DNA from 3 places in the Streptomyces sp. NPDC020192 genome. Region 2 is predicted to be linked to each of the others. Evidence: riboswitches for the same ligand, from Rfam matches in the RefSeq annotation. Region 2 holds a riboswitch; each other region holds the start of a gene.
What was found. Region 2 has a riboswitch for thiamine pyrophosphate ahead of ACH47Z_RS18380 (thiamine ABC transporter substrate binding subunit). Riboswitches for the same ligand answer to the same signal wherever they lie in the genome.

Region 1: another riboswitch for thiamine pyrophosphate. It lies ahead of thiO (glycine oxidase ThiO); the one in region 2 lies ahead of ACH47Z_RS18380 (thiamine ABC transporter substrate binding subunit).
Region 3: another riboswitch for thiamine pyrophosphate. It lies ahead of thiC (phosphomethylpyrimidine synthase ThiC); the one in region 2 lies ahead of ACH47Z_RS18380 (thiamine ABC transporter substrate binding subunit).

Annotation. Positions count from the first base shown of each region.
Region 1 is NZ_JBIRXG010000001.1:390,846-400,967, reverse strand. Features, by position in the region: gene ACH47Z_RS01885 (bacterioferritin-associated ferredoxin) at 1-117, shown strand, start outside; gene bfr (bacterioferritin) at 124-606, opposite strand; gene ACH47Z_RS01875 (sulfite oxidase-like oxidoreductase) at 791-1,423, shown strand; gene ACH47Z_RS01870 (deoxyribonuclease IV) at 1,444-2,334, opposite strand; gene pknB (Stk1 family PASTA domain-containing Ser/Thr kinase) at 2,392-4,296, opposite strand; gene ACH47Z_RS01860 (thiazole synthase) at 4,387-5,181, opposite strand; gene thiS (sulfur carrier protein ThiS) at 5,185-5,403, opposite strand; gene thiO (glycine oxidase ThiO) at 5,400-6,569, opposite strand; TPP riboswitch at 6,567-6,678, opposite strand; gene ACH47Z_RS01845 (NAD(P)/FAD-dependent oxidoreductase) at 6,804-8,036, shown strand; gene ACH47Z_RS01840 (Rv2175c family DNA-binding protein) at 8,101-8,466, shown strand; gene thiE (thiamine phosphate synthase) at 8,572-9,219, shown strand; gene metF (methylenetetrahydrofolate reductase [NAD(P)H]) at 9,354-10,122, shown strand, end outside.
Region 2 is NZ_JBIRXG010000008.1:263,464-273,585, forward strand. Features, by position in the region: gene ACH47Z_RS18360 (phosphatidate cytidylyltransferase) at 1-120, shown strand, start outside; gene ACH47Z_RS18365 (SRPBCC family protein) at 261-707, shown strand; gene ACH47Z_RS18370 (YceI family protein) at 720-1,385, opposite strand; gene rlmN (23S rRNA (adenine(2503)-C(2))-methyltransferase RlmN) at 1,542-2,648, shown strand; TPP riboswitch at 2,674-2,782, shown strand; gene ACH47Z_RS18380 (thiamine ABC transporter substrate binding subunit) at 2,864-3,940, shown strand; gene ACH47Z_RS18385 (ABC transporter permease) at 3,988-5,589, shown strand; gene ACH47Z_RS18390 (ABC transporter ATP-binding protein) at 5,589-6,608, shown strand; gene ACH47Z_RS18395 (LAETG motif-containing sortase-dependent surface protein) at 6,981-7,670, opposite strand; gene ACH47Z_RS18400 (VOC family protein) at 7,859-8,266, opposite strand; gene ACH47Z_RS18405 (hypothetical protein) at 8,387-9,715, opposite strand; gene ACH47Z_RS18410 (ABC transporter ATP-binding protein) at 9,697-10,122, opposite strand, start outside.
Region 3 is NZ_JBIRXG010000006.1:246,730-256,851, forward strand. Features, by position in the region: gene ACH47Z_RS14810 (SsgA family sporulation/cell division regulator) at 1-424, shown strand, start outside; gene ACH47Z_RS14815 (YibE/F family protein) at 588-2,126, opposite strand; TPP riboswitch at 2,207-2,384, shown strand; gene thiC (phosphomethylpyrimidine synthase ThiC) at 2,377-4,161, shown strand; gene ACH47Z_RS14825 (DUF4241 domain-containing protein) at 4,409-5,674, shown strand; gene ACH47Z_RS14830 (hypothetical protein) at 5,683-6,333, shown strand; gene ACH47Z_RS14835 (hypothetical protein) at 6,555-7,418, opposite strand; gene ACH47Z_RS14840 (metallophosphoesterase) at 7,599-8,678, opposite strand; gene ACH47Z_RS14845 (LacI family DNA-binding transcriptional regulator) at 8,994-10,106, opposite strand.

The DNA.
Region 1 (10,122 bases), on a different contig from region 2:
CAGGCCCTCCTCGGCCGCGGCGCCTGCCCCCGCCGCGAGCTGGCCGACCAGGGCAGGCCGGTGCTGGCCGAGCTGCCCGGGGAATCCGAGGAGCCCGGGATCCCGAGGGCCGCCTGACTCCGGTCAGCTGCTCTCCGGCTGCTCGATGATCTGCGAGATGTAGAGCGCCTCGCCGAGCTTCTCCACCAGGTCCAGCTGGGTGTCGAGGTAGTCGATGTGGTGCTCCTCGTCGGCGAGGATGTCCTCGAAGATGTTCGCGGACGTGATGTCGCCCTTCTCGCGCATCACCTTGACGCCCCGCCTGAGCCGGTCGATCGCCTCCACCTCGATCTGCCGGTCCGCCTCGAACATCTCCTTCACGGTCTGCCCGACGCGGACGTGAAAGAGCCGCTGGTAGTTGGGCAGCCCGTCCAGGAACAGGATCCGGTCGGTGAGCACCTCCGCGTGCTTCATCTCGTCGAACGACTCGTGGCGCGTGTACTTGGCGAGCTTGTACCAGCCGAGGTTCTCCTGCATCTTCGCGTGCAGGAAGTACTGGTTGATCGCGGTCAGCTCGCCGGTGAGCTGCTCGTTGAGGAATTCGATGACCTCGGGATCGCCCTGCATCGCAGCGGCTCCTTCCACGGGGAACGGGGGGAGGTGTGCGGCCGCATGATTGCATCGGCAACGAAGATCGTCCAGTAAGTGGATACTTAGTAAGTTGGCCCTGTCTTGATGGCTGTTGTCCGTTTCGTGCGCAACGGTGGGTGGGTGGTCAAGGGCACTGCCCGAGGTCTGTCAGGATGGATACATGGGTCATCCGGTGGAGCGAGCGTCTGGAGCGACGGCAGGGGCCGAGCTTCCGCCGGGGCAGCGGCTCCAGCGTGGCTGGCCGGTCACGCACTACGGGCCCGTACCGAAGTTCCGCCCCGAGCGCTGGGACTTCCGGGTCTTCGGCGCCACCGCCGACGGCGACAAGCACACCTGGGGCCACGAGGAGTTCACGGCCCTGCCGTACACCACCGTGGTGGCCGATCTGCACTGCGTCACGAAGTTCAGCATGACCGGTGCCGAGTGGGGCGGTGTCCCCGCCACCGCGATCCTGGACCTGGCCCCGCCGGCCCCCGACGTCACCCATGTGATGGTCTGGGCGGAGTACGGCTTCAGCTCCAACCTCCGCCTGTCCGACTTCGCCTCCGAGCGCACGATCTTCGCGACGCACAAGGACGGCGAACTCCTCACCGCCGAGCACGGCTTCCCGGTCCGCCTGATCGTGCCCCACCTGTACGCCTGGAAGGGCCCGAAATGGGTCCGGGGCGTGGAGTACATGACGACCGACCGCCGCGGCTTCTGGGAGGAACGCGGCTACCACAACGTCGGCGACCCCTGGAAGGAACAGCGGTACTCCTACCAGGAGGAACCGGGGGAGGGCCCGGAGCTGTAGCGCTCGGTGCGGGCCGCGGCTCAGCCGTCCCGCAGCTTCTTCAGCCGCTCCACGTCCGCCGCGTGCCCCGCCTGGCCGCCCGGTGTCTCGATGACCAGCGGCACGCCCTCGGTCGCGGGATGGGTCATCAGGGCACGGAACGGATCCTCGCCGATGTGGCCGGCGCCGATGTTCTCGTGGCGGTCCTTGTGTGCGCCGACCACGTCCTTGGAGTCGTTGGCGTGGATCAGCTTCAGGCGGCCCTCGCCGACGGTGCCCACCAGCAGGTCGAGGGTCTGGTGCATGCCGCTCGGGCCGGTCAGATCGTGCCCGGCGGCGAAGATGTGGCAGGTGTCCAGGCAGACCCCGAGCTTGGGGTGCGCGTCCAGCGCCTCGAAGTACGGCCCGAAGTCCCAGGTGCGGGAGCAGAGCGAGGCGCCCTGGCCCGCCGTCGACTCCAGCAGCAGGAACGGGTCGTCGTCATGGGTCAGCTCGTCCAGCAGCGGCAGCACGCGCTCCCGCACCTGCCGCAACGCCGCCGACCGCTCGCGCCCGCCCGTCGCGCTGCCCGTGTGGACGACGACCCCCAGCGCGCCGATCTCCCGCCCGCGCCGCAGCGAATGCCGCAGCGACTCCACCGACCGCTCCACGGTCGCCTCGGTGTGGGAGCCGAAGTTGATCAGGTAGGGCGCGTGGACGTACGCCGGGATCGACTCCTCGGCACAGGCCGTACGGAACGCCTCGTCCTGCTTCGCGTTCCCCGCGGGCGTGGCCCAGCCGCGCGGGTTGGCCACGAAGACCTGCACGGTCTCCGCCTGCAGCGCACGGGCGTACGACAGCCCGACCGAGTGCAGGCCACCCGCCACCGGGACATGACCGCCGATGGGGTTGCGGGGCAGGGACGACTGAGGGGACGACTGAACGGGACTCACCCGTTCAGGGTGTCATGTCCGTCCCTGCCACCGAGCCACCCTCCCCGGTGACCCCGGTCACCGGATGGTGATCGTGATCGTCGATCCCTTGGGCGCCGTGTCGCCGCCCTTCACCGACTGCTTCTTCACGGTGTCCCCGAACAGCCCGAGGATCCCGCGGTCCTCGCTCACCTTGAAGCCCGCGGCCTCCAGCGCCTTGTGGGCGTCGTCCACGCTGTCCCCGGTCACGTCCGGCACCTGGACCATCTCCGGGCCCTTGGACAGCGTCAGCGTCACCGTGTCGCCCGCGGCGGCCTGGCTGCCGTTGCCCGGGCTCTGCTGGGCCACCTTGCCCTTGTCGTACTCGGAGTTGACCTGCTCGGGGGCGATGACCACCTTCAGCCCGGCGTTCGTCAGCGTCTGCCGGGCGTCCGCCGGATCGTCACCGGTGACGTCCGGGACGTCGATCGGGCTGCCCTTGCTGACGGTCAGCGCGATCGCCGAGCCCGCGTGCCGCCTGGTGCCCGCCGGCGGGGTCGTGCCGATCACGGAGCCCGCGGCCACGTCCCCGCTGAACTCCCGCGTGACCATGCCCGGCTCCAGCCCGTCCGCCTTCAGCAGCTTCCGCGCCTCGGCCAGCGGCCTGCCCGCCACGTCCGGCACGTTCACCGTCTCCGGGCCCAGCGAGACGGTCAGCGTCACCGCGTCATGGCCACGGATCCGGGCGCCGGGCGCCGGGTCGGTGCCGATGACCGTGCCGCGCCTGACGGTGTCGTTGTACTCGCGCTTGACCTGCCCGACGTCGAGCCCGGCCGCCCTGAGCCGCTCGCGCGCCTGTGCCTCGGTCTTCGACAGCAGGAGCGGGACCTTCGTGAACTGGCCGGAGTTGATGTACCAGACGCCCGCACCCACGCCGAACACGAGCAGCACGGCGGCGACGATCGTCAGCACCAGCCGCTTCGGCCGCCGGGGCGGCACCGGCGGCGCCTGGAGCCGGCTGGTGTGCTCGGCGGGCTCCGGCTCGTTGACCGGCAGCGGGCGGGGCACGGTGAGCGAGCGCGGGATCACACTCGTACGGTCCCCGGCGTTGTCGTGCTCGGCGGACAGCGCCTGCGGCGGCATCGCGTCCAGCTGCTCGTCGCTCAGCCCCTGGCGTGCCTCGCGCACCCGGGCGAGCAGTGCCACGGCGTCCTGCGGCCGGAGCTCCGGGGTGCGCGCGGTGGCCGCCGCGACCAGCCCGTCCAGCTCCTCCACCAGCCCCGGCACCAGCGCCGAGGGCGGCGGCACGTCCTCGTGGATGTGCTTGTAGAGCACCTGGGCGGGGGAGCCCCCGGAGTGCGGCTTTCCGCCGGTCAGCATCTCGTAGAGCACGACACCGCACGCGTACACGTCGACGCGCGGATCGGCGGTGCCCTGTTCTATCTGCTCGGGCGCGAGATACGACACGGTGCCGAGCACGGCGCCGGTGGTGCTGGTCACCGTGTCCACGGACCTGACCAGGCCGAAGTCGGCGACCTTGACCCGCCCGTCGTCGCCTATCAGCACGTTCTCGGGCTTCATGTCCCGGTGCACGAACCCGGCCCGGTGCGCGGCGCCGAGCGCGGCGAGAACGGGCTCGAGGATGTCGAGGGCCGCGCGGGGCTGCAGAGCCCCGCGCTCGCGCAGCACGTCCCGCAGGGTGCACCCGGCGACGTACTCCATCGCCAGGTACACGTACGACCCGTCGGCCCCCTGGTCGAAGACCTGCACCACGTTCGGGTGCGCCAGCCGGGCGACCGACTTCGCCTCCCGGATGAACCGCTCGACGAAGGATCCGTCGGCCGCGAGCGTCGGGTGCATCACCTTCAGCGCGAGAACGCGGTCCAGCCGGGTGTCCAGGGCCCGGTAGACCGTGGCCATCCCGCCGACCGCGATCCGCGCGTCGACGCGATAACGGCCGTCGAGCACCTGCCCGACGAGGGGGTCCTGAAGGGTCGTATCCACGAGAGGGGAGTCTACGAGGACCGGCCGACAGTGCCGCACGGTGCGCTGATTCCGGGGACGGAATGCAGCACAGCTGTGACTCGCGCGCGATCAGAAGGCCGGGCGCTCGGGATCCAGGTGGGCGCGTCCTTCGGCGGGGGAGGAGGCTTCCGCGAAGTGCCTGCGCGGAATCCGCCCCGCCAGCCGGGCCAGCCGGCCCCCCTCCACGGCGAGCTTCATAGCGGCGGCCATCACCTCCGGCTCCTGCGCCCGAGTCACCGCAGAGGCAAGCATCACCCCGGCACACCCCAGCTCCATGGCAAGCGCGACATCGGACGCCGTACCGGCCCCCGCATCCAGAATCACCGGCACGCGCGCGTGCTCCACGATCAACTGGAAGTTGTGAGGGTTCCGAATACCGAGACCGGACCCGATCGGAGAGCCCAGCGGCATCACCGCCGCACACCCCACATCCTCCAGCTTTCGCGCCAGCACGGGATCGTCATTGGTGTACGGCAACACCGTGAACCCGTCGTCGACCAGTGTCTCCGCCGCCTCCAGCAGCTCCACCGGATCCGGCAGCAGCGTCCGTTCGTCGGCGATGACCTCCAGCTTGATCAGATCCGTACCCAGCGCCTCCCGGGCCAGCCGAGCGGTCAGTACCGCCTCCCCGGCGGTGAAACAGCCCGCCGTGTTCGGCAGCACCCGGATGCCCAGCTTCTCCAGCACCGACAGCACCGAGCCGTGCACGGAGGGGTCCACGCGCCGCAGCGCGACCGTCGTCAGCTCCGTGCCGGAGGCGATCAGCGCCCGCTCCAGCACCTCCAGGCTGGGCGCACCGCCCGTACCCATGATCAGCCGCGACGAGAACGTCGTACCCCCGAGGACCAGGGAATCGTCGGCCACGGCTCAGCCTCCCTGCACGGCGGTGAGGACTTCGACGCGGTCGCCGTCGGCCAGCGCCGTGGCCGCCCACCGCGTACGCGGGACGACGGTCTCGTTGACGGCGGCGGCCACCCCGGAGGGCGCGGCGACCAGGGACCGTACGACGGAGTCGAGCACGGTACCCGGAACGATCTCCCGGCGCTCTCCGTTGACGGAGATGGAAACAGTGGCGGAGACGCTCATGCGGGCTGCTCCTGGAGGACGGCGCCGAAGCGCTGCGGCGTGAACGGACGGGCTTCTTCGGGCAACTGACCACCCGTCAGCACCTCGGCCAGCACGTCGCCGGTGACCGGCGTGAGCAGCACCCCGTTGCGGTAGTGCCCGGTGGCCAGCACCAGCCCGTCGAGCCCGGACGGGCCGAGCAGCGGCGCGTTGTCGGGCGAACCGGGGCGCAGCCCGGCGCGGGTCTCGGTGAGCGGCAGCTCGGTGATGCCCGGCACCAGCTCATGGGCGTCGCGCAGCAGCTCGTACACACCGCCCGCGGTGACCGTCGTGTCCCAGCCCAGCTCCTCGCTGGTCGCGCCGACGACCAGCTCGCCGTTCTCCCGGGGCACCAGATAGACATGGCCGCCGCGGACGATGGCCCGCACGGTACGGCTCAGGAACGGCGCGTACCGCCGGGGCGCCGTCAGCCGCAGCACCTGCCCCTTGACCGGCCGCACCGGCGGCAGCAGCCCCGCCGGCACCCCCGCGAGCCGCCCGCTCAGGCTCCCGGCCGCGAGCACCACCTGCCCGGCGCGCAGCTCCGTGCCGTCGGCCGTGGTGACCCCGGCGGCCCGGCCCCGTACGACGTCCAGCCGCTCGGCCCACGTGCGGTGGAACACCACCCCGGCCCGCTCGCACGCGACCACGAGGGCCGTGGCCAGCCGCCGCGGGTCGATCTGGTGGTCGCCGTCGACCCGCAGCCCGCCGCGCACCCCGGGCGCCAGCATCGGTTCCAGACGCCGGCACTCCCGCCCGGACAGCCACTCCGACTCCAGGCCGGAACGCTGTTGCAGGGCGTGCAGTTCGCGCAGGTAGGCGCGGTCGTCGGCGTCGAGCGCGACCTGGAGGGTGCCGCAGCGGCGGTAGCCGAGGTCGTGGCCGGTCAGCTCGGTCAGCTCCGCCGCGAAGCCCGGATAGCGGCGGGCCGACTCCAGGTTCAGGGCGAGCAGGGTCTCCTCGCCGTAGTGCAGTTCGGTGACCGCGGCCAGCATCCCGGCCGCGACCCGCGCGGCCCCGCCGCCGGGCTCGGGGTCCACCACGGCCGTGGCGAGCCCGCGCTGCGCCGCGCGCCAGGCCGTGACCAGGCCGATGATTCCGCCCCCGATGACGAGGACGTCGGACGTATCGGACGTACGTGACGACATGGGCGTCCAGCCCCTCCCTTCGCCGGCATGACCCGGATCAGGTTCGTACGGTCGGAGGCCGCCAGCCTCCCTCTCAGCCCGGTGCGTCCGGGCTCCCGCGAGTGCGTGTACGGACGTCACCCTAGCCCGCCGCGCCCGTCACCCGTAAGACAGCCCCCGCGTCACGGGTGGTGTGGAGCAGGTCACCGAGCACGCCCGCTGACTCACGATCCGTCACCTGTCTATGGTGATCAGGTGAGCGAGCACACAGCCCACGAGGGCACGTCACAGGGGCGGCGCGTGGTCGTCGTCGGCGCGGGCATGGCCGGGGTGCAGACCGCCGTCGCGCTGCGGGAGCAGGGCTTCAAGGGCGCCATCACCCTGCTCGGCGCCGAGCCGCACCAGCCGTACGACCGGCCACCGCTGTCCAAGGCCGTGCTGCTCGGCAAGGCCGAGGACTCCGCCTTCGAAGTGGACTTCGAGTCGCTCGGCGTCGAGCTCCGGCTCGGCTGCGAGGTGCTGGGCCTGCGCCCCTCCGAGCACGAGCTGGACACAGAGGCGGGCCCGGTGTCGTACGACGTCCTCGTCCTCGCCACCGGCGCCGAACCGATCACCCTGCCCGGCACCGAGGGCGTGCCCGGCGTGCATCTGCTGCGCACCCTGGACGACGCCGAACGGCTGAAGCCGGTGCTCGCCCGGCAGCACGAGATCGTGGTCGTCGGCGCCGGCTGGATCGGCGCCGAGTTCGCCACGGCCGCGCGCGAGGCGGGCTGCGCGGTCACCGTCGTCGAGGCCGCCGACCGGCCGCTCGCCGGCGCGCTGCCCGCCGAGGTCGCGGCGCCCATGGCCGCCTGGTACGCCGACGCCGGGGCCGAACTGCGCACCCACGCGCGCGTGGAGCGCGTCGAGCCCGGCGCGGTGGTGCTCGCCGACGGCACGCGGCTGCCCGCGGGCGCCGTCGTCGTCGGCATCGGCGCCCACCCGGCGACCGGCTGGCTGGCCGGCTCCGGCATCGAGCTGGGCCCGCGCGGGGACGTCCTCGCCGACGCCCACCTGCGCACCAGCGTCGAGGACGTGTACGCCGTCGGCGACTGCGCCTCCTTCCCCTCGGCCCGCTACGGCGAACGGCTGCTCGTCCACCACTGGGACAACGCCCTGCAGGGCCCGCGCACGGTCGCCGCGAACATCCTGGGCGAGACCCCGGCTGCCTACGACCCGGTGCCGTACTTCTGGTCCGAGCAGTTCGGCCGCTTCGTGCAGTACGCCGGCCATCACCCCGCCGCCGACCGCATGATCTGGCGCGGCGACCGGACGGGCCCGGCCTGGACGGTGTGCTGGCTGCGCGAGGACCGCCTGGTGGCCCTGCTGGCCGTCGGCCGCCCGCGTGATCTGGCGCAGGGGCGGCGGCTGATCGAGGCGGGGCGGAGGATGGACGCGCAGGCGCTGGCGGACCCGGGCAGGCCGCTGAAGGACGCAACCGTCGACTAGCTCATCCTCTCGGCTGGACCTGCCTGACTTCCGACTGTCAGTGGGGGATGGCAGGCTTGTCCCTGTGACCGAGATTGACGCAAAGATCGATGCTCTCGTCCCCGCCTGGCTCACCCTTCCCGACATCGCCGAGATGCTCGACGTCGAGGTGACGCGCGTGCGGCAGCTGGTGAAGGAGGGCCAGCTCATCGCCGTACGCCGAGGGGAGAACCGGGCGCTGCACGTCCCCGCCGCCTTCATCGACGGGGACAAGGTCGTCAAGGGCCTGTCCGGGACCCTGACGCTGCTGCGGGACGACGGCTTCACGGTGGAAGAGATGATCGAGTGGCTCTTCACCCCCGACCCGACCCTGCCGGGCACCCCCGCGCAGGCCCTGAGCGAGAATCGCGGCACGGAGGTGAAGCGCCGCGCCCAGGCGCTCGCCGTCTGAGCCGAGCCGTATCAGCAGGGGTGGCGTGCGGGCCGCGGCCGTAGCCGCAGTCCGTGCGCCACCCGCGACCGCCGCCAGGACACCGATTCACGGGGGGACTCACGCATGTCCGACACCGCACGCACCGCGCTCGCCGGCGCCCGTCTGTACCTGTGCACGGACGCGCGCAGGCGCCAGGGCGACCTGCCCGAGTTCCTGGACGCGGTCCTGGCCGGCGGTGTCGACATCGTGCAGCTGCGCGACAAGGGCATGGAGGCCGCCGAGGAGCTGGCGCACCTGGAGGTCCTCGCCGACGCCTGCGCCCGGCACGGCAAGCTGCTCGCGGTCAACGACCGCGCCGACGTCGCCCACGCCGCCCGTGCCGACGTGCTCCACCTCGGCCAGGGTGACCTGCCGGTCCCCGCGGCCCGCGCCATCCTCGGCGACGAGGTGCTGATCGGCCGCTCCACGCACGCCGAGTCGGAGGCCGCCGCAGCCGCGGCCCAGGACGGTGTGGACTACTTCTGCACGGGCCCCTGCTGGCCCACCCCCACCAAGCCCGGCCGCCACGCCCCCGGCCTCGACCTGGTGCGCCACACGGCCGCTCTGGGCACCGAGCGCCCCTGGTTCGCCATCGGCGGCATCGACCTCGCCAACCTCGACGAGGTGCTGGACGCCGGCGCCCGCCGGGTGGTCGTCGTCCGCGCGATCACCGAGGCCGACGACCCGGGAGCGGCCGCGGCGGAGTTCGCCAAGCGGCTGCGGCAGGCATAGCGACACGCCGCCGTCCGGGTCTGTGCCCCGGGTCTGTCCGGATTTCTGTCCAAGGAGTGGACAGAAAACCGACAATTCGGGCAAATTACCGGCGTCCGGTTGGGGTACCGCCCACCCCTGGCTAACCTGCCCGTATGGCCCTCGGAACCCCCTCCACCAGGACTGATCGCGCACGCACCGTGCGGGACATCCTCGCCACCGGCAAGACGACGTACTCGTTCGAGTTCTCTGCGCCGAAGACCCCCAAGGGCGAGCGGAACCTGTGGAGCGCGCTCCGGCGGGTCGAGGCGGTCGCCCCCGACTTCGTCTCCGTGACCTACGGCGCCGGCGGCTCCACCCGCGCGGGCACGGTCAAGGAGACCGAGCAGATCGTCGCCGACACCACGCTCACCCCCGTCGCCCACCTCACCGCGGTCGACCACTCCGTCGCCGAACTGCGCAACATCATCGGCCAGTACGCGGACGCGGGCATCCGCAACATGCTCGCCGTGCGCGGCGACCCGCCCGGCGACCCCATGGGCGACTGGGTCCCGCACCCCAAGGGCCTGACCTACGCGGCCGATCTCGTCCGGCTCATCAAGGAGGCGGGCGACTTCTGCGTCGGCGTCGCCGCCTTCCCGGAGATGCACCCCCGCTCCTCGGACTGGGACACGGACGTCGCCCACTTCGTGGACAAGTGCCGCGCGGGCGCCGACTACGCCATCACACAGATGTTCTTCCAGCCGGAGTCGTATCTCCGGCTGCGCGACCGCGTGGTGGCCGCGGGCTGTGAGACCCCGGTGATCCCCGAGATCCTGCCTGTCACCAGCGTGAAGATGCTGGAACGGTTGCCCAAACTCAGCAATGCTGTCTTCCCGGATGCCCTGAAAGAGCGGATCCTCACAGCGAAGGACGATCCGGCGG
Region 2 (10,122 bases):
ATCAAGGACATGGGCACCTTGCTGCCGGGCCACGGAGGCATCATGGACCGCCTGGACTCGCTGTTGCCGACGGCGCCGGTGGTGTGGCTGCTGATGGTGGTGTTCGTCGGCTCGGCGTGAGGCGGGCTGGTGTGCGGCTTTCGGGTCCCCGTTCCTTTGTGCAGGGTGGGGGCCCGTTGGCGTACGGGCCGGGGGTTGTGGTCCCGCGACCGCCGGAGTGGGACGATGCTGGCGTAAGCCCTCTACGAAAGGAGGGCGCCATGTTCGCCTTCCACGAAGAGATCGATGTCGACCGGGCTCCCGGCGAGGTCTGGGCCTACTTCAGCGACCCGAACCATCTGCCGGAGTGGCAGGAGAGCGCGGTGTCCGTCGAGCAGCTGGACAAGGAACCCTACGGCCTCGGCTCCCGGCTCCGTGTCACCCGCCATGTCGGCCGCCGGGACGTGCCCATGACCATGGAGGTCACCGGATACGACCCGCCTCGCTCATGGGACATGCGCGGCATCGACGGGCCGGTCCGGGGCAGCGTGCACGGCGAGGTCACCCCCCTCCCCGACGGTCGTACCCGCGTGACCATGGACCTGGACTTCGAGGGCCACGGCATCGGCAGGATCCTGCTGCCCCTCGTCGTGAAACCCCAGGTTCGCAGGGAACTCCCGCACAACGAGCAGTTGCTCAAGGAGAGGTTGGAGCACACGGCCGCGTAGCCGAAAGGGTCCTCAGGCGCCGGTCGTGACGCGGATGGCCGCGATGTCGAACTGGAGGCGGACCGTCTCGCTCACCATGGCGCCGCCCTGGGCGATCCGGGCCTCGTAGGTCAGACCCCAGTCCAGACGGTTGATCGTGGTGGTGCCGTCGAAGCCGACCCGCTCGTCACCGAACGCGTCGGTGACATGACCGATGTAGGTGAGGTCCAGGTCGACCGGGCGGGTGGTGTCCTTGATCGTGAGGTCGCCGGTCATGCGGTAGACGTCCTTGCCCACGAGCCGTACGGCGGTGCTCGTGAAGGTCATCCGCGGATAGCTCGCGGAGTCCAGGAACTGCCGGCCGACCAGGTGCGCGTCCCGCTGCTCGACGCCCGTGTCGACACTGGCCGTGTACAGCACGAGGTCGGCCCGGGAGCGCTCCGGCTCGCGGCCGTCGAAGTACAGCCGGCTCTCGTACTGCGGGAAGGCGCCGCGCACCGTCGTCACCATCGCGTGCCGCACCGAGAAACCGACCCTGCTGTGCGCGGGATCGATCATCCACTCGCCGGTCAGGTGCGCCAGCGCGGGATCGGGCAGTACGGCGGTGGCGGTGGCACCGGCCACCGGAGCGGTGGTCGCCACGGACGCGTCAGGGGGCTGCGCGTGCCGGTGGGGGGAGTTGCGGCCGAAGAGCTTCATGGCGCCAGTTGTTACGGCATGGCAAAGGGCGGGACAAGGGCCGACCAGGAAACCCGACCGTTCGCCAGCAGAATTTCACAGGTCGGTGGCCCCCTGTGCCCCTCGTGAGACGAGCGCGGCGGGCTACTCCATTCGATCTGCGACACTGGTATGGCCATGCCTAAGCCCGGAGAACTCACTTTCGTCGCCCCGCGCGGAGCCAAGAAGCCGCCGCGGCACCTCGCCGACCTCACGCCCGCCGAGCGCAAGGACGCGGTGGCCGCGACCGGCGAGAAGCCGTTCCGTGCCAAGCAGCTCTCGCAGCACTACTTCGCGCGGTACGCGCACGACCCGGAGCAGTGGACCGACATTCCCGCCGGGTCGCGCGGGAAGCTGCAGGAAGCGCTGTTCCCGGAGCTGATGACCGTCGTCCGGCATCTGTCGACCGACCAGGGCACCACCCGCAAGACGCTGTGGCGACTGTTCGACGGGACGCTGGTCGAGTCCGTGCTGATGCGGTACCCGGACCGGGTCACCATGTGCATCAGCTCGCAGGCCGGATGTGGGATGAACTGTCCCTTCTGTGCCACCGGACAGGCCGGTCTCGACCGGAATCTGTCCACCGCCGAGATCGTGCACCAGATCGTCGACGGGATGCGCGCGTTGCGGGACGGCGAGGTGCCCGGCGGTCCGGCCCGGCTGTCCAACATCGTCTTCATGGGCATGGGCGAGCCCCTCGCCAACTACAACCGGGTCGTCGGAGCCATCCGGGCGCTCACCGACCCCGCCCCCGACGGGCTCGGGCTCTCGCAGCGCGGGATCACCGTGTCCACCGTCGGGCTCGTGCCGGCCATCCACCGGTTCGCCGACGAGGGCTTCAAGTGCCGCCTCGCGATCTCCCTGCACGCCCCCGACGACGAGCTGCGCGACACCCTCGTCCCCGTGAACACGCGGTGGAAGGTGCGCGAGGTGCTGGACGCCGGGTTCGAGTACGTCGAGAAGAGCGGCCGCCGGCTGTCGATCGAGTACGCGCTGATCCGCGACATCAACGACCAGGCGTGGCGCGGTGACCGGCTCGGCCGGCTGCTCAAGGGCAAGCCCGTGCACGTCAATCTGATCCCGCTCAACCCGACGCCGGGGTCCAAGTGGACCGCCTCGCGGCCCGAGGACGAGAAGGCGTTCGTGGAGGCCATCGCCGCCCATGGCGTGCCCGTCACCGTCCGGGACACCCGCGGGCAGGAGATCGACGGAGCCTGTGGTCAGCTCGCGGCCACCGAGCGGTAATCTGGCCACCGTCACTCATATCTTCATATTCCGACAGGGGAGCGCCACAGCGCTGAGAGTGCGGCGGACAGGGCCGCAGACCCTCTGAACCTCGCCCAGGTCATTCTGGGTAGGAAGTTCGGTCATCACTCAAGCTGTTGCGCCCTGCCCGGGTCTCCCCAGCGGAGCCCGGGCAGGGCCGCGTCTCTTCCTGGCCAACCCCAGGAGGACATCCAGTGCACAACAAGACCTTCGTGGCCGCGGCGGTCGGGCTCGGCCTGATCACGCTGTCCGCGTGCGGTTCCGGCGGCGACACCACGTCGTCCACGGACTCCAAGACCGTCACCCTCGTCAGCCACGACTCGTGGGCCGTCTCCAAGAGTGTGCTCCAGGACTTCGAGAAGCAGTCCGGGTACCACGTCAAGGTCCTCAAGGACGGCGACGCCGGGCAGGCCGTCAACAAGGCCATCCTCACCAAGGACAACCCGCAGGGCGACGTCTTCTTCGGCGTCGACAACACCCTGCTCTCCCGCGCCCTCGACAACGGCCTCTTCCAGCCGTACCAGGCCAAGGGCCTCGACAAGGTCGGCGCCGCCTACCAGCTCGACCAGGGCAAGCACCGGGTCACCCCGATCGACTACGGCGACATCTGCGTCAACTACGACAAGGCGTACTTCAGCAAGCACAAGCTGACCCCGCCGCAGTCCTTCGCCGACCTCGCGAAGCCCGAGTACAAGAACCTCCTCGTCACCGAGAACGCGGCCACCTCCTCGCCGGGCCTCGGCTTCCTGCTGGGCAGCGCGGCGCAGTTCGGTGACAACGATTGGCAGGACTACTGGAAGAAGCTCAAGGCCAACGGCGTCAAGGTCGTCGACGGCTGGGAGCAGGCCTACTACCAGGAGTTCTCCGGCTCGTCCGAGGGCAAGAAGGCGGGTGGCGACCGGCCGCTCGTCGTGTCGTACGCCTCCTCGCCGCCCGCCGAGGTCATCTACGCCAAGAAGCGGCCCAGCACCGCCCCGACCGGTGTCTCGAACGGCACCTGCTTCCGGCAGATCGAGTTCGCCGGGCTGCTGAGCAACGCCAAGAACCCCAAGGGCGCCCAGGCGTTCATCGACTTCCTGGTCTCCAAGGAGTTCCAGGAGGACATGCCGCTGAACATGTTCGTCTACCCGGTCCTCAACGGGGCCGCGGTGCCCGCGGACTTCACGAAGTACGGCCCGGCCGCCCAGCACCCCGAGACCATGGCCCCCGGCAAGATCGCCGCCAACCGCGACCAGTGGGTCAAGTCGTGGACCTCTCTCGTACTGAAGTAGCCGAAGTAGCGAAACCCCGGCGGGGGAACGCGGCGCGGCTCGGGCTCATGGCCCTGCCCGTCGCGTTCTTCGCGCTGTTCTTCGCCTGGCCCGTGGCCGCGATCGTGACGCGCGGACTGAAGGTGGACGGCGCCTGGCAGTTCGGGCGGATCGCGGACGTGGTCACGCAGCCGGACATCCGGCACGTGCTGTGGTTCACCACCTGGCAGGCGCTCGCCTCCACCGCGCTCACCCTGCTCCTCGCGCTGCCCGCCGCCTATGTCCTCGCCCGCCTCGACTTCCCGGGCAGGCAACTGCTGCGGGCCGTCGTCACCGTCCCGTTCGTGCTCCCGACCGTCGTCGCCGGCACCGCCTTCCTGGCCCTGGTCGGCCGCGGCGGCCTGCTGGACGAGCTGTGGGGCGTACGGCTGGACACCACGGTGTGGGCGATCCTGCTCGCCCACGTCTTCTTCAACTACGCGGTCGTCGTACGGACCGTCGGCGGGCTCTGGGCCCAGCTCGACCCCCGCCAGGAGGAGGCCGCCCGGATGCTGGGCGCCTCGCCGCTCGGTGCCTGGCGGAAGGTCACCCTGCCGGCGCTCGCCCCCGCCGTGGCCGCCGCCGCCCTGATGGTGTTCCTGTTCACCTTCACCTCCTTCGGCGTCGTCCAGATCCTCGGCGGCCCCACCTTCTCCACCCTCGAAGTGGAGATCTACCGCCAGACCTCCGAGGTCTTCGACCTCTCCACGGCCGCCGTCCTCACCCTCCTCCAGTTCGCCGCCGTCGGCGCGATCCTCGCCGTGCACGCCTGGACGGTACGGCGCCGGGAGACCGCCCTGCGGCTCGTCGACCCCAGCATCACCGCCCGCCGCCCGCGCGGCGCCGGACAGTGGGCGCTGCTCGCCGGTGTCCTCGCCACCATCGCGCTGCTCCTCGTCCTGCCGCTCGCCGTGCTCGTACGAAGGTCCCTCGACGCCCCCGGCTTCGGCTACTACCGGGCGTTGACGAACTCCGACGGCGGTACGTTCCTGGTGGCGCCGGTGCACGCGGTGTGGACGTCACTCCAGTACGCCCTCGCCGCCACCGCCGTCGCCGTCGTGATCGGAGGTCTCGCCGCCGCCGCGCTCGCCCGCCGGGACGCCGGACGGCTGGTCCGGGGCTTCGACGCGCTGCTGATGCTGCCGCTCGGCGTGTCCGCCGTGACCGTCGGCTTCGGCTTCCTGATCGCGCTCGACAAGCCGCCGCTGGATCTGCGGCAGTCCTGGATCCTCGTGCCGCTCGCCCAGGCGCTGGTCGGCGCCCCCTTCGTCGTACGGACCATGCTGCCCGTGCTGCGTGCGGTGGACGGACGGCTCCGGGAGGCGGCGGCCGTGCTCGGGGCCTCGCCCTGGCGGGTGTGGCGGGAGGTGGATCTGCCGCTGGTGCGCAGGGCTTTGCTGGTCGCGGCCGGGTTCGCGTTCGCCGTCTCGCTCGGCGAGTTCGGGGCGACCGTGTTCATCGCCCGGCCCGACCACCCCACGCTCCCGGTCGCCGTGGCCCGGCTGCTCAGCCGCCCCGGTGACCTCAACTACGGCCAGGCGATGGCCCTTTCGACCATTCTGATGGTGGTGTGCGCCGCCGCGCTGCTCATCCTGGAGCGGCTGCGCACCGACCGGACGGGGGAGTTCTGATGCTGCTGAGCCTCGACGCCGCGACCGTGCGCTTCGGCCGGCGGGCCGTGCTCGACGCCGTCGGTCTGGACGTCGCCGAGCACGAGGTGGTGTGCGTGCTCGGGCCCAGCGGCAGCGGAAAGTCGACGCTGCTCAGGGCGGTCGCCGGGCTCCAGCCCCTGTCCGGTGGGCGGGTGTTGCTCGACGGTCGCGATCAGACGGGCGTACCCGCGCACCGGCGGGGTGTCGGCCTGATGTTCCAGGACCACCAGCTCTTCCCGCAGCGGGACGTCGGCGCGAACGTGGCCTTCGGGCTGCGCATGCATGGCGTGGCGAAGGGTGAACGGGACGCCGAGGTGGGCGAGTTGCTGGAGCTGGTCGGACTTCCGGGCGCCGCTCGGCGAGCCGTGGCCGGACTCTCCGGCGGCGAGCAGCAGCGTGTCGCCCTCGCCCGCGCGCTCGCGCCGAAGCCCCGGCTGCTCATGCTGGACGAACCCCTCGGCCAGCTCGACCGCTCGCTGCGCGAACGCCTGGTGGTCGAACTGCGGGAACTGTTCGGCCGGTTGGGTACGACCGTGCTCGCCGTGACCCACGACCAGGGCGAGGCGTTCGCGCTGGCCGACCGGGTCGTGGTGATGCGGGAGGGCCGGATCGCCCAGTCCGGCACGCCGCTGGAGGTCTGGCAGCGGCCGGTGGACGAGTTCGTGGCCCGCTTCCTCGGCTTCGACAACGTGGTCCCGGCGACCGTCGCCGGTACGGCCGCCGACAGCCCGTGGGGCAAGCTGCCGGTGCCCGACGGCTCCCCGCAGGGCGCGCGCACGCTGCTGGTCCGGCCCGCCGGGGTACGGCTCGTGGCGGCCGACGAGGGTCTGCCGTGCACGGTGACCGCCCGCACCTTCAAGGGCACCCATGTGGCCGTCCACCTCCAGCCCGGGGACGGGCCTCGCCTGGAGGCCGCCTGTGCGCTGCGGGACGCGCCGGAGGCCGGGGACGCGGTGGGCGTGGAGTTCGACGCGGCCGAGATCGTCGTACTCGACTGAACCGCGCTCGAACGCATTCGAGGGCCGTGGTGACGTCCGGCGCCGATCTGTCCGCGACCGTGCCGACCTGCCCGGACCGGACGCCGGAGCAGCTCGTGCGCACTGCGCGAGGCAGGGCCGGACACGAAGGTGTGCGCCCGGACCGGATTGCCGAACACCGGCTTCCGGGCCCGCCGTATGGCCCACGAGATCACCGTCCACCGCGCCGACGCCACGCTCGCGGCCGGACTGCCGTGCGAGGTCGCGCCGGACATCGCCGGGGGCACGAGAAGGCCACGGTCGCTCTGCGCGGCCCCCTCGCCTTCCGTACGACCGCGGCCCGTCCCCTGGGGATAGGGGGACGGGCCGCGGAGGTGTGGTGAGGGCAGGGCGTCAGCTGTTGCCGCGCGCCCCGCGACGGCGCATGCCGAACCAGACCGCGCCACCGCCGACGACGACCAGCGCGCCCGCGATACCCGCGATCAGCGGGGTGTTGGAGCTCGCACCGGTCTCGGCGAGGTTCGAGCTGCCGGCCGCCGGGGACGGCGCGTTGCTCGGGGCGGCGCTCGCCGGGGCGGAGTGGGAGGCGGAGTCCGACGGGGTCGGGGACGCCGACTCGGCCGGGGCGGACGTCGACGGCGACGGCTTCGGGGAGGCCGGCGGGGTCGGGGTGGAGCTCTCGGTCTTGCAGGCGGTGGACGGGGTCGTCAGGTCGGGCGTGTCCTCGTCGAGGATGTTGCCCGCCGCCTTGATGTGGACGCGGTAGGTCGCGCTCGGCTTCCAGTCCTCCGGGATGGTCACCGACGTACCCGCGGCCGAGCCCTTGACCTCCTTCTCGCCCACCTTCGTCTCGACACCGCTGGTGTCCTTGCGGAACACGGTGATATGGGCCGGGGTGCCGATGGCGTCGTTGTCGGTGACGACGATGACACCCTTTGCGCCGTCGCACTTGGCTTCGGCCTTGAAGTCACCGATCACACATGCGGACGCGGTGCTGGACAGGCCCAGCACCACGGCTGCGGAGGCGGAGGCAACACCCAGGATGCGCACGGAACGGCGTGCGTTGCGGCGAGTTATGGACACGTTTGTCCTTTGCATTTGCACAACTGCGGGGGGCTGGAGGGGTGTTGGGGCGACCGATGAGGCGAGGCCCCAACATCCCCAGGAGGCTCACAGATCTATAAGCGCTCCGTCAGCAGTGTCAATGCGTAGGCCGTCAAGGGGCGTTGGCTTTGCCTTCTTATTAACTGCCGGGACGTTTGGCCGGAGTGTCAGCTCTGGACCGCCGCCGGGTCCATCCACATGACCTCCCAGGTGTGGCCGTCGAGGTCGTCGAAGGCGCGGCCGTACATGAAGCCGTGGTCCTGGGTCGGGCCGGTCTCCTTGCCGCCCGCCGCGATCGCCTTCTCGACCAGCTCGTCGACCTTCGCGCGGCTCTCCGCGCTCAGACAGACCAGCACCTCGCTGGTCGTCGTCGCGTCGGCGATCTCCTTCTTGGTGAAGGTCGAGTAGAACGGCTTGGTGAGCAGCATCGCGACGATGGTGTCGCTGATCACCACGGAGGCCGCGTTCTCGTCGCTGAACTGGGGGTTGATCGTGTAGCCCAGCTCCGTGAAGAACTTCTTCGAGGCGTCGAGGTCGGTCACGGGCAGGTTCACGAAGATCATCTGCTGGTACATGAGCGTCTCTTCCGTCGGGGCGTGATGCCGGTGTCGGTGTGTTCGGTGGGTAGACCGGGGGCCCGGCTCGAACTCATCGGCGACGGGAGATCTTTTTTCGGCAGATCTCTTCAGATCTCCTCAGCGGTCCACGGGGAGCGCGGCCAGGGCGGCGACGACGAGGGTGAGCGGGCCGAACAGCGCCAGCAGGGCCGCCGCGCGCAGGGCCGCGGCCGCGCGCAGCATCGAGGACGGGGCGCCGAGGCGGAGCAGCGCGGCCGTCGTGTCGGCCCTGGACTGGCGGGTCTCCACGGCGGCGGTGAGCAGGGTGGCGACCGTGCAGCCGGCGATCAGCAGCGCGCCGAGGGTGGTCAGGGGGCCGAACGCCGGTGCGGAGCCGGCGTACAGCGTGGTCATGGCGTACCCGGCGGACGCCACCGCGCAGACGACGCCCAGGGGGCGGCCGATGCGGGTGGCCTCCGCCATGAGGACCCGGCCGGCGAGGAGGCGGAGGGCACCGGGGCGGGTGGACTGCAGGAGCCGTCCGCACAGGTGGGTCAGGCCGGGGGCGGCGAGGACCAGGCCGATGGCGATGAGGAGCCAGCCGAGGAGTACGGCGACCTCGGTCTCGCGGTCGGCGTAGGCGTGGACCGCGAGGCCCACGGCGAGGAAGGTGATGCCCCAGGGGAGGCCGGTGGGGGTGGTCTGTTGGAGGGCGGGGAGGGGGTTGGCCGGGGCGTGGTCCGGGGTCGGGGGCTCGGGGTCGGTCGCGGTGTCCGGTGCTGCCTGGTCGTCGCTCTTCTTCGCGTCGGGAGCCGCCCCGGCGGCACGGCTGCCCGTCGGCCTGCGACCCAGCCGCGCCCCGAACCTCCCGTACGTCCCGAACGTCTCCCTCTCCGCCGAGTGCCCGTACGCCCCGAAGCGGCCGAATCTGCGCGGGCCCGGGGTGGTGGGGCGGGGGTCTCTCGGGCGCAGGGACAGGGCCACCGTGGTCGTTGCCGCGGCCGGGACCAGGGTCAGCAAGGTCAGGGTCGCCGGGACCGGGAGGTACCGGTCGGAGGCCAGGAAGTCGGAGGCGGCGCCGTCGAAGGGCATGCCCGTCAGGTCGCCGCGCAGGTGGAGGAAGACCAGGAGGGCCAGCATCGAGCCCAGGGTGCAGGCCAGGGCGGTGGTCAGGGCGGAGAGGGCCATGAGGCGGGCCGGGCCGAGGCCGACCGCGGACAGGCCGGGGCGGGGCCGGGTGCCGGGGTCGGTGCGGGCGACGGCGAGCGCGAGGTACACCGTGGCGGCGAGCGGCACCGCGCACCAGACCAGGCGCAGCGCGCCGGCACCGGCGGACTCCGGGTGGCCCAGGGCGTAGCCGAGGCAGGACAGCAGCAGGAACCCGGTGCCCGCCGAGGCCGAGGCCACCAGCAGGCGGCGCAGCTGGACGGCGGGCCGGGCCGCGCGGGTCAGACGGAGAGCGAGCACGCGGCCCGGCCTTCCGTCTCCGGTGTCTCCGGCAGATGCAGGGTGTGGACGCGCCGCCCGTCCAGCAGGGAGACCGTCCGGTCGGCGAGGGCCGCGGTGTCGGGGTCGGCCGTGGCCAGGACGACGGTGATGCCGTGCGAGCGGGCGGCCGTGGTGAGGGTGCGCAGGACATGGTTGCGGTCGGCGCGGTGGAGCGGCGCTGTGGGCTCGTCGGCGAAGAGGACCGTCGGGGCCGTGGCCAGGGCCCGGGCGATGGCGACCCGCTGGCGTTCGGCCTGCTGGAGTTCGTGCGGGCGCGCGCGGGACCTGTCGCCGACGTCGAGGCGCTCCAGCCACTCCAGCGCGGCGACCTTGGCCCTACGGCGGCCGGTGCCGCGCAGCATCAGGGGGAGCGCGGCGTTCTCCCA
Region 3 (10,122 bases), on a different contig from region 2:
ACAGGCAGAAGTCATGATGAGCTTTCTCGTCTCGGAGGAGCTCTCCTTCCGCATTCCGGTGGAGTTGCGCTACGAGACCAGTGATCCCTATGCCGTGCGGCTGACCTTTCATCTGCCCGGTGATGCCCCGGTGACCTGGGCCTTCGGGCGCGAGCTGCTGATCGACGGGGTCGGCCGGCCGTGTGGGGAAGGCGATGTGCACATCGCCCCCGTCGATTCCGAGGTGCTCGGCGAAGTGCTGATCAGGCTTCAGGTCAGCGGCGACCAGGCGCTGTTCCGCTCGTCGGCACCGCCGCTCGTGGCCTTCCTGGACCGTACGGACAAGCTGGTCCCGCTCGGCCAGGAGGGCGCGCTGGCCGACTTCGACGCGCATCTGGACGAGGCCCTGGACCGCATCCTGGCCGAGGAACAGAGCGCCGGCTGAAGCGTTACGGCACGGGCGCCGGGTGCTCCGCGTACCGGGTGGAGCTGTGCAGGAACGCTTCTGCGAAGGGCGGCGAGCAGAGGGCGCTACCGGCGCCCCCGCCTCACCGCTGCCGGCGTCGCCTCGCCCCGCCTCACCGCTGCCGGTGTCGCCTCGCCCCGTCTCACCGCTTCCGGCGCCGGCCCCGGCCGCCGCGGGCCGGGGCGGGCTGGGTGCCGGTGGGGGCCGGGATTCGCTGGGCACCGGCGCGGGCCGGGGCATCCGGTCCGGGCCGGTCGGCCGACACGACGAGCGCGGCGAGCGCGGTGGTGACCGGGACCGAGGCGACCAGGCCGATCGAGCCCACCAGCGTGCGTACGATCTCCTCGGCCACCAGCTCACTGTTGGCTACGGTTCCGACGCTGCTCTGCGCGATCGAGAACAGCAGCAGCAACGGCAGCGCCGCACCGGCGTAGGCGAGGACGAGGGTGTTGACCACGGACGCGATGTGGTCGCGGCCGATGCGGATGCCCGCCCGGTACAGCCCGCGCCAGCCCATCGAGGGGTTGGCCTCGTGCAGCTCCCAGACGGCCGAGGTCTGTGTCACGGTCACGTCGTCCAGGACACCGAGCGAACCGATGATGACGCCGGCGAGCAGCAGACCGCTCATGTCGATCGACGGATACAGGCCGTGGATCAGGCCGGTGTTGTCGTCCGTGTTGCCGGTCAGCGCGGCCCAGCCGATGAACAGCGAGCCGAGCAGGCCGATCAGCGACAGCGAGATCAGCGTGCCGAGCACCGCCACCGACGTACGGGCCGACAGACCGTGGCACATGTACAGGGCGATCAGCATGATGGCGCTCGACCCGACCACCGCCACGAGCAGCGGGTTCGACCCCTGAAGGACGGCGGGCAGGATGAACAGGGTCAGCACCAGGAAGCTCACCGTCAGTGCGACGAGCGCCATGACACCGCGCAGCCGGCCCACCACCACGACGGCGAGCGCGAAGATCCCCGCGAGCAGGTACATGGGGAACGTCCGGTTCACGTCGGCGACCGAGTACTGCAGGTCTTTCGGTGCCGAGGGCTCGTAGGCGACCACGACCTTCTCGCCCTGGTGCAGTTGCCGCGGCTGGTCCGGCTGCACGATCTCGGTGAACGTACGGCCCTTGTCCTTGCCGGTGTCCACCCGGACGGTCGCCTTTTTGCACTTCCCGTTGGCCTGCTGCTGCGCCGAACTGCCCTCGGCGGTGGAGGTGTCGCCGGTCGGGGTGTCGCCGGAGGCGTTCACCGACTGGCAGCTGACCTGGACGACCTGGGTGACCGTGGCCTGCTGGGTCTGCCGGTCGAAGCCGACGCCGGTGCGCTTGTGCGGCGGGGCTGCGCCAGGCCAGAGCACCACCAGACCGACCACGACCGCCGCGGTGAACGGGACCAGGATCGCGGCGATGACCTTGCGCAGATGCTTGGAGACGGGGGTGGCGGGCCCGTGGCTGTGACTGTGGCCGTGCGAGGGGCCATCGTCGTGGTCATGGCCGCGGCCGTGACCGTGGCCGTGACTGTGGCCGTCTGCGAGATCGTGCCGGTGGCCGCCATCGCCGCCGGAATCCCGCGCAGGGCCGTACCCGGCGTCCGGCGCGGTGCCGGCATGGCCGTACCCGGCGTCCGGCGCTGAGCCGTCCCGGTGGTGCGGCTCGGGCGGCTGGTACGGGTACTGCTCCATCCTGGTCACCGCCCGATCATCGCAAGAAGGGCAGGGGCCCACTGTTCAGCACGCCACATATGACGCTAGCGTTGAGGCACCTTTGCACACGCGGGAGCTCGGAGCACCGGGCTGAGAGGACGCTGACCTCCGTATTCGCGATGTTTCACGTGGAACGAAGCCTGTTCCACAGGAAACACCGGCAGACGGAAACCGCTGCGTCGACCGCCGAACCTGTTACCGGGTAATGCCGGCGTAGGGAGTAGGTCTCATGACCAACAAGGACGCACGCACGCCTGTCTCCGTCCAGGGCGAGAAGTCCCAGGAGGCCGGGAAGTCCATCGGCTGGCACAAGGCGTACGTCGAGGGTTCGCGCCCCGACCTGCGCGTGCCGGTCCGTCAGGTGCACCTCACCAACGGGCAGTCGGTCACGTTGTACGACACGTCGGGCCCGTACACCGATCCACTCGTCGACACCGACGTCCGCAGGGGCCTGCCGCCGCTGCGGGAGAACTGGATCATCGCCCGTGGCGACACCGAGGAGTACGCGGGCCGTCCCGTGCGCCCCGAGGACGACGGGATCAAGCACACCTCGCCGCGCGGCGGGCTGCGCAACCTGGACGCGGTCTTCCCGGGGCGGCCGCGCCAGCCGCGCCGGGGCCGCAGCGGTGAGGCGGTGACGCAACTCGCGTACGCCCGCCGGGGCGAGATCACCCCGGAGATGGAGTACGTGGCCGTCCGGGAGAACGTTTCGCCCGAGGTGGTCCGCGAGGAGATCGCGGCGGGTCGCGCGGTGCTGCCGGCCAACGTCAACCACCCGGAGATCGAGCCGATGATCATCGGCAAGCGGTTCCTGGTGAAGGTCAACGCCAACATCGGCAACTCCGCGGTGACCTCCTCCATCGAGGAGGAGGTGGAGAAGATGACCTGGGCGACCCGCTGGGGCGCCGACACGGTCATGGACCTGTCCACCGGCCGCAACATCCACACGACCCGCGAATGGGTGCTGCGCAACTCCCCCGTCCCCATCGGCACGGTCCCGCTCTACCAGGCCCTGGAGAAGGTCGACGGCAGGGCCGAGGAACTGACCTGGGAGATCTACAAGGACACGGTCATCGAGCAGGCTGAGCAGGGCGTGGACTACATGACCGTGCACGCCGGCGTGCGCCTGCCGTACGTGCCGCTCACCGCCAACCGCAAGACGGGCATCGTCTCGCGCGGCGGCTCGATCATGGCCGCGTGGTGCCTGGCGCACCACAAGGAGTCGTTCCTGTACGAGAACTTCGAGGAGCTGTGCGAGATCCTCGCCGCCTACGACGTCACGTACTCGCTGGGCGACGGTCTCAGGCCGGGTTCCATCGCCGATGCCAACGACGAGGCACAGTTCGCGGAATTGCGAACTCTTGGGGAACTCAACCGGATCGCCAAGCGTTTCAATGTGCAGACGATGATCGAGGGCCCCGGTCACGTCCCGATGCACAAGATCAAGGAAAACATCGACCTCCAGCAGGAGATCTGCGATGAAGCCCCGTTCTATACGCTCGGCCCGCTGACCACGGACGTCGCGCCGGCGTACGACCACATCACCTCCGGCATCGGCGCCGCGATGATCGCCTGGTGGGGCACGGCGATGCTCTGCTACGTCACCCCGAAGGAGCACCTGGGCCTGCCCAACCGGGACGACGTCAAGACCGGCGTCATCACCTACAAGATCGCCGCCCACGCGGCCGACCTCGCCAAGGGTCACCCGGGCGCGCAGGAGTGGGACGACGCGCTGTCCGACGCCCGCTTCGAGTTCCGGTGGGAGGACCAGTTCAACCTCGCCCTGGACCCCGACACGGCACGGGAGTTCCACGACGAGACCCTGCCGGCCGAGCCCGCCAAGACGGCCCACTTCTGCTCCATGTGCGGGCCGAAGTTCTGCTCCATGAAGATCTCGCAGGACATCCGCCGTGAACACGGCGGCAGCCGGACCGAGATCGAGGAGGGCATGGCCCAGAAGTCGAAGGAGTTCGCGGCGAGCGGCAACAGGGTGTATCTGCCGATCGCCGACTGAGTCCGGCCTACGGCGGTCCGTGCCACCGGAAATGTGAGCCGCCCGGGGGCACGGACCGACGATCCCAGGAACCGGCCGGTCCGTGAGGGTGATGCTTCGGACCGCCTGGATGGTGGAGCACCCTTCGACTTCTGGTGCTTCCTGGGACTGGAACACCACGGCGGGCCCGGGCTTCGGCTCGTTGTCAGAGACGGGCGTTACGGTGCGTAGCAGCGCAGCAGTCTGTGAAGCGTGGAGGGGATCTGCGATGGCTGACGACGGACGCACCGTGCTGGTGTCATACGCCAAGGGGTGGGACCTGTCCTCGTGCAGCGCCCTGGAACCGCTCTCGCGGTCCGAGCCCGAGGCGCGGGACAGGGCCGCTGAGCGGTATGTGATGGTCCATCGGGTGCCGGGGCGGGCCGTACCGGTCGAGGTGCACCTCGTGGCCTGGGCCGATCACTACGTGGGCGTGTGGGCGTACGACGAGCGGGGCCGCCGTACGCGGGAGCTGGACTGGCGGCTGCTCGAACCGGAGCGCCTGTTCCTGCGCCACCGGTCGGAGTGGCGCTACGCCTCACCGGACCAGGCCGAGTTCGCGAAGGACGTCTGGCGTACGACCACGGACCTCGAACCGGACGGCAGGGGGACCACGGGGTTCCAGCCGCAGGGTGCCCTGGGTTCGTTGCGCCAGGGGCGCGCGGACGTTCCCGAGGCGGACCGTTGGCGGGACCGAGCGGAGTTCGGCGTACGAGGTGTCGGAAGCCCGCTCCTGTCCGAGCCGTCCCGCCGTGGCCGGCATGCGGACGAACCGGAGGCCTCCGCTGCGGAGGGCGCATCCGCGGCTCCGTCCCCCTGGCTGCCGCCGCGCCCGGCCGCTCCGCCACACCTGAGCGAGTTGTTCCGGCCCGGCACGCGCGTGGCGACGGAGGACTGTGCGGAGATGACGGTCAGCGCCGTTCGGGACCTCGCGGTGCTGCGGGTGCCCAGCGGCAGACTCGCCGTCTCCTGCCCGTTGACGACGTCCGACGGCAGGCAACGCGAGCTGCTGGAGCGCATTCCGCCGGGCGCGTACCCGCTGCAGGAAGCCGTCCTCAGCTACGAGATGGAGTACGCGGACGAGGTGTTCCCGGTGGAGGAGGGCTCGGCCGTACGGCTCCTTATCGATCCGGAACCGGCGGTCACCTGGGAGCTGGCGCTCGCCGAGGGCGAGGACGCCAGGCTGCTGCGGGACGGCGAGGGCTACGGCTTCCCCACCGACGCCGCTCTGGGCAGCTTCGCCGACTCGGCTGCCTGGTCCGTGCTCGCGGACAACTACCAGCGCTACGCCATCGAGGGGGAGGAAGACGCCGGAGAGAGGGTCGGCGACGGCAGCTGTGTACGCACGTCGGACAGCGCCACCGGCGGTGATCTCATCCACTTCCCCACCGGTGGCGACGGGGGGTGGCCGGTCTGGCTGGGCCGTTCGGCTTCCGGGAAGCTGGTCTCGGTCGCGGTCGTGTGCGTCTGTCTTCCGGGCCTCAGGATCCTGTGAGCCGCGCGATGAGCTCGACCGGGATGTGGGTGGTCGGTGCCGTACCCGACCGGGCCGCGGTGTCGCTGCCGGAAGAGTTCGTCCATCTCGTCACGGAGAGGGACTTTCGTAAGCCGGACGGCTTCGCGGAGACGCTGGCCTGGTGGAGTGAGGGCTGCGCCGACGAGCCCTTCTTCGCCCGGGACGGGAGCGATCCGGCAGCCCTGTCACCCACCGCGGCGGGGAGACGGTTCGCGGATTTCGTCCATGGTGCCAACCCGGAGACCCCCGCGACGGAGGCGATACGCGACGCGAGCCTGGAGCTGATGCCGGGCGAGGGAGCCGACGGGGTGTTCTGCGTGGTCGCCCGTAAGGCGACTCCGGCCGCCGCGCTGTACTACGGCCTGGGAGCCGAGGCGGCCGCGCTCCTGCCGGGCTGGTTCGGCGACTTCCTGCTCCCCGCCGACGGTGTGCGCGCCGCTCTGCCCGACGCAGAGCGGGCCCTGCGGATCGACGGCGAGCGCCGTGCGGCGGTGCTGAGCCGGATCGGTGACTGGATGGCCGGCATGGGAGACGCACCCGAGTTTGCGGCGGAGAATCTGCTGGATGGTCCGCTCGAGGTGCTGCGCCATGCGGCCGACGCGGGTCTGGGCGTCGCCGCGTTCAGTCGCTGGTACTGAACGGGGCACGCCGCCGACGGCTTCGTACGGCGCCGCTCGGAGTGGTGAACTCGCCACCCCGAGCGCCCCGTTGAGCGCGCAGGTGCGCAGTGCTGGGGCGCGACGCGGACACGGCCGACCGGGAGGGCACCGCCCCGTCGGACGCTCCACCGGTCGGCCGCCCGATCGGCTCCACACTCGCCGGCCCCGAACGGTCACGTGGACCACGGACTCCCGCGACGTCACTCGGGCTGATGCTCCGGCCCCCCGAAGTCCGGGCTCGTGTAGTCCGGGCTGGTGAAGCTCGGGCGGCCGGAGCCGGTGCCGTCGTCGGGGCTGCTGAAGCCGGGGCGGCCGTAGCCCAGGCGGGGCATCCGGCCGGTCGGGGCGGGCGGGGTCGTACGCAGCTGCGCCGGGGCGGGTCCGGGCTCGGCGAGCGCCTCACGCAGGAACGGCAGGATGCCGCGCTCCAGTAGGGCGTTGCGCCAGGCCTCTCTGGCCCGGTCCAGTTCCTGGTGCGCCGCGTCCAGCGCCTGGGCCTGGTCCGAGCTGTTGTTGTGCAGGGCGGTGAGGAGCAGGCCGACGGCGGCGACGAGGATCGTGGCCGCGGTCACGGCGCCGAACACCCAGCCGGCGGTGAGCATGGTCTGGGCGAAGGTCTGGCCGGGGTTCAGCGTCTTCAGGATGTAGCCGATGAGCAGGAATATCGCCGCGGCGGTGCCGGACAGGACCGGAGCCAGCACGGCGATGACCGCGATGGCGCCCGCGCCGGTGTTCTCGGCCGCCTCGCCGAGGGGAGCGGCGGGCCCCGCCGCGGCCGGACCCGGGTCCGTGGCACCGGGATCGCCCGAGGCCGCGGGGGCCATCGCCGGGTGGCGCAGCTCCTCGCGGACCGTGACGTAGTGCTCGTACTCGGCCGCGGCGGCCGCCGTGATCAGGGCGGTGGCGTTGAGTGCCATGGTGCGCAGCTGTTCGGCGTTGAGCCGCTGTCCGACAGCGGCGAGTTCCGGACGGTGTGGTGCGGAGCGCAGCGCCTCATCGAGGAGCCGCTCGAATTCCTGGCGGTCCTCGCTCTGCAGGTGCTGCGGAACGCTGTTCATGTGCATCCCCCGATGCTCCGTAGGGCTGGGGCTCACACGCCGGCGAGCCGTCGGGCAGAAACGGAGGGGAGCCTGCTACGGATATGCCGATGGTAGAGCCGCGACGGCGCGCGGTGACAGGGGGTTGCGAAAATTGCGTCCCAGCCTGCGCGTACGCCGCCGCCGGGACGCTTTCCCGGGGAACGGTCAGTTATCCAGGGGCAGTTGCCGGACCAGCAGCTTTCCGGCCATGGTCACTCCGCCGTCCATGGCGATGGCGAGCCCGTCGGCGTACACATGCGGCCCCTCCACGACCGGGCCGCCGCCCTCCTCGCCGTCCTCGGAGCCGACCTCGCCGAGGAGATAGGGAATCGGGCTGTGGCCGTGAACGATGCGGGTGCCGCCGTACGTATCGAGAAGGGAACGGACGGCGTCTGCACCCCCCTCGTCGCGGAAGGAGAAACGCTTGGTGAACTTGCGGAACAGATCCCAGCACTCGTCCGCGTCATTGCGGGTGAGGGTCTCGCGGACGGTGTCGTTGACCGCCTCGATGGAGTCGCCGTAGTCGAGGTAGGCGGTGGTGTCCGAGTGCACGAGCAGATAGCCGTCGACGAGCTCGACGGCGTCGAGGCGGGCCATCCACTGCAGATGGTGGTCCTGGAGGCGGTCCATGTCGGTCTTCTGGCCGCCGTTGAGCAGCCAGGCCGCCTGGAAGGTGGCGGTGCCCGCGCCGGAGTTGACGGGGGTGTCGCCGAACCGCTTGGCGCCGAGCAGCAGCAGTTCGTGGTTGCCCATGAGCGCCTTGCAGTAGCCGCCCGCAGCGGCGGCCTCGGCGGACAGCCGCATCACGAGGTCGATGACGCCGATGCCGTCGGGCCCGCGGTCGGTGAAGTCGCCGAGGAACCACAGCCGGGCGGTGCCCGCGCACCACTGGCCCGAGGCGTCGATCAGCCCCTGCTCCTGCAGTGCGGTCACCAGTTCGTCGAGGTATCCGTGGACGTCTCCGACGACGAACAGCGGTCCGGGACCGGTCGCGGGCTGTGGCACCGGGGGCGCGGGCGCCGGTTCGACGGGGACCTGGACCGTGTCGGTCCGGCTGATGACCGGAAGGTCGCGCTGCGTCGGCGTGTAGCCCTCGGGGTACGCCTCGTCGGCGGGCGGCACGGTGTCGCCCGGGTGGGCGGTGCGGACGTACGGACCGGTCTCGTGGACGTATGCCGGTACCCGGAAGTCGCGCAGCGTCGCCGTCCGCTCCACCTCGGGTCCCTGACCGGCCCCCTGAGTCATCAGACCCCTCCACCATCGCGCCGCAGCTGCACCGCTTGTGACTGCCTGGTCGCAGCGGTCCGCGGTGTCGTGGGCCCATCATAGGAATGCGCGTCGCGCCGTGTGATGACCCAGGGGTGGTGAATCGGAACAACACTCCGGTTCATCGCGGCTTTCGCCCCGTTTGGGCAGGTGTTCGGCCCGCTGCGGGCCGGCCGGTCGCCGGTCCGCCGGGTCCCCGCCACCGACCGCCGGGAGTACGGGGCGTACGCTCCGCTCTTACGGCGCTGTGTGTCGTCGTTCCTACGGCGTCACGTCTTGCCGCCCCCTACGGCGTCACGTCTCGTCCGGTGTCCGCGGCGGGCTGACCGTCGTGCGCGGAGGGCGTCGCTGGGAGGAGGTGCGCACGATCAGCTCGGTCGGTATCACCTGCTCGACCGGCTGGTCGGAGTCGACGCCCTCGATGGCGTCGATGAGGAGCTGGACCACCGCGGTGCCGATGCGGCGGGGCTTCAGGGAGAGCGTGGTGATGGGCGGCTCGGTGCTCGCGTACACCGTGGACTCGCTGCAGCACACCAGCAGCAGGTCGTCGGGGACGCGCAGCCCGTAGCGGCGGGCGGCGGCGAGCAGGTCGGTGCCGTTGGGGTCGAACAGGCCGTAGACCGCGTCGGGCCGGTCGGGGCGGGCGAGCAGCCGGTCGGCGGCGACGGCGCCCGCGCACGGGTCGTGCGCCGGGTAGGCCTCGTAGACCGGGGCCTGGCCGACCCGCTCGCACCAGCGCAGGTACGCCGTGGTCGACAGGTGGGTGTACGTGTCCGTCGAGGTGCCCGTGAGCAGGCCGATGCGGCGGGCGCCGGCGTCGGCGAGGTGGTCGAGGATGCCGAGTACGGCGGCCTCGTGGTCGTTGTCGACCCAGGCCGTGACCGGCAGCGCGCCGGCCGGGCGGCCGTCGGAGACGACCGGCAGTCCCTGCCGGACCAGCTCGCTGACCACCGGGTCCTGGTCGGAGGGGTCGATGACAACGGTGCCATCGAGCGCGACGTTGGACCACACGTCGTGACGGGAGGTCGCGGGCAGGATGACGAGGGCGTAGCCGCGGGCGAGCGCGGCCGAGGTGGCGGCCCGGGCCATCTCCGCGAAGTAGGCGAACTCCGTGAAGGTGAAAGGTTCATCCCCGTACGTCGTCACGGTCAGGCCGATCAGACCCGACTTGCCGGTACGGAGGGTTCGGGCGGCGGCCGAGGGGCGGTACCCGAGCCGGTCGGCGACCTCGCGGACATGGCGCCGGGTGGCATCCGGGAGCCGGCCCTTGCCGTTGAGGGCGTCGGAGACGGTCGTGATGGAGACTCCGGCGGCGGCGGCCACGTCTCTGATGCCCGCCCGGCCCGGCCGACTGCCTCGACGTGAGGTTTCCGCGCGGCTCACCTGGTGCTTCCCTGCTGCTGTCATGGCGAGCCGATAGTAG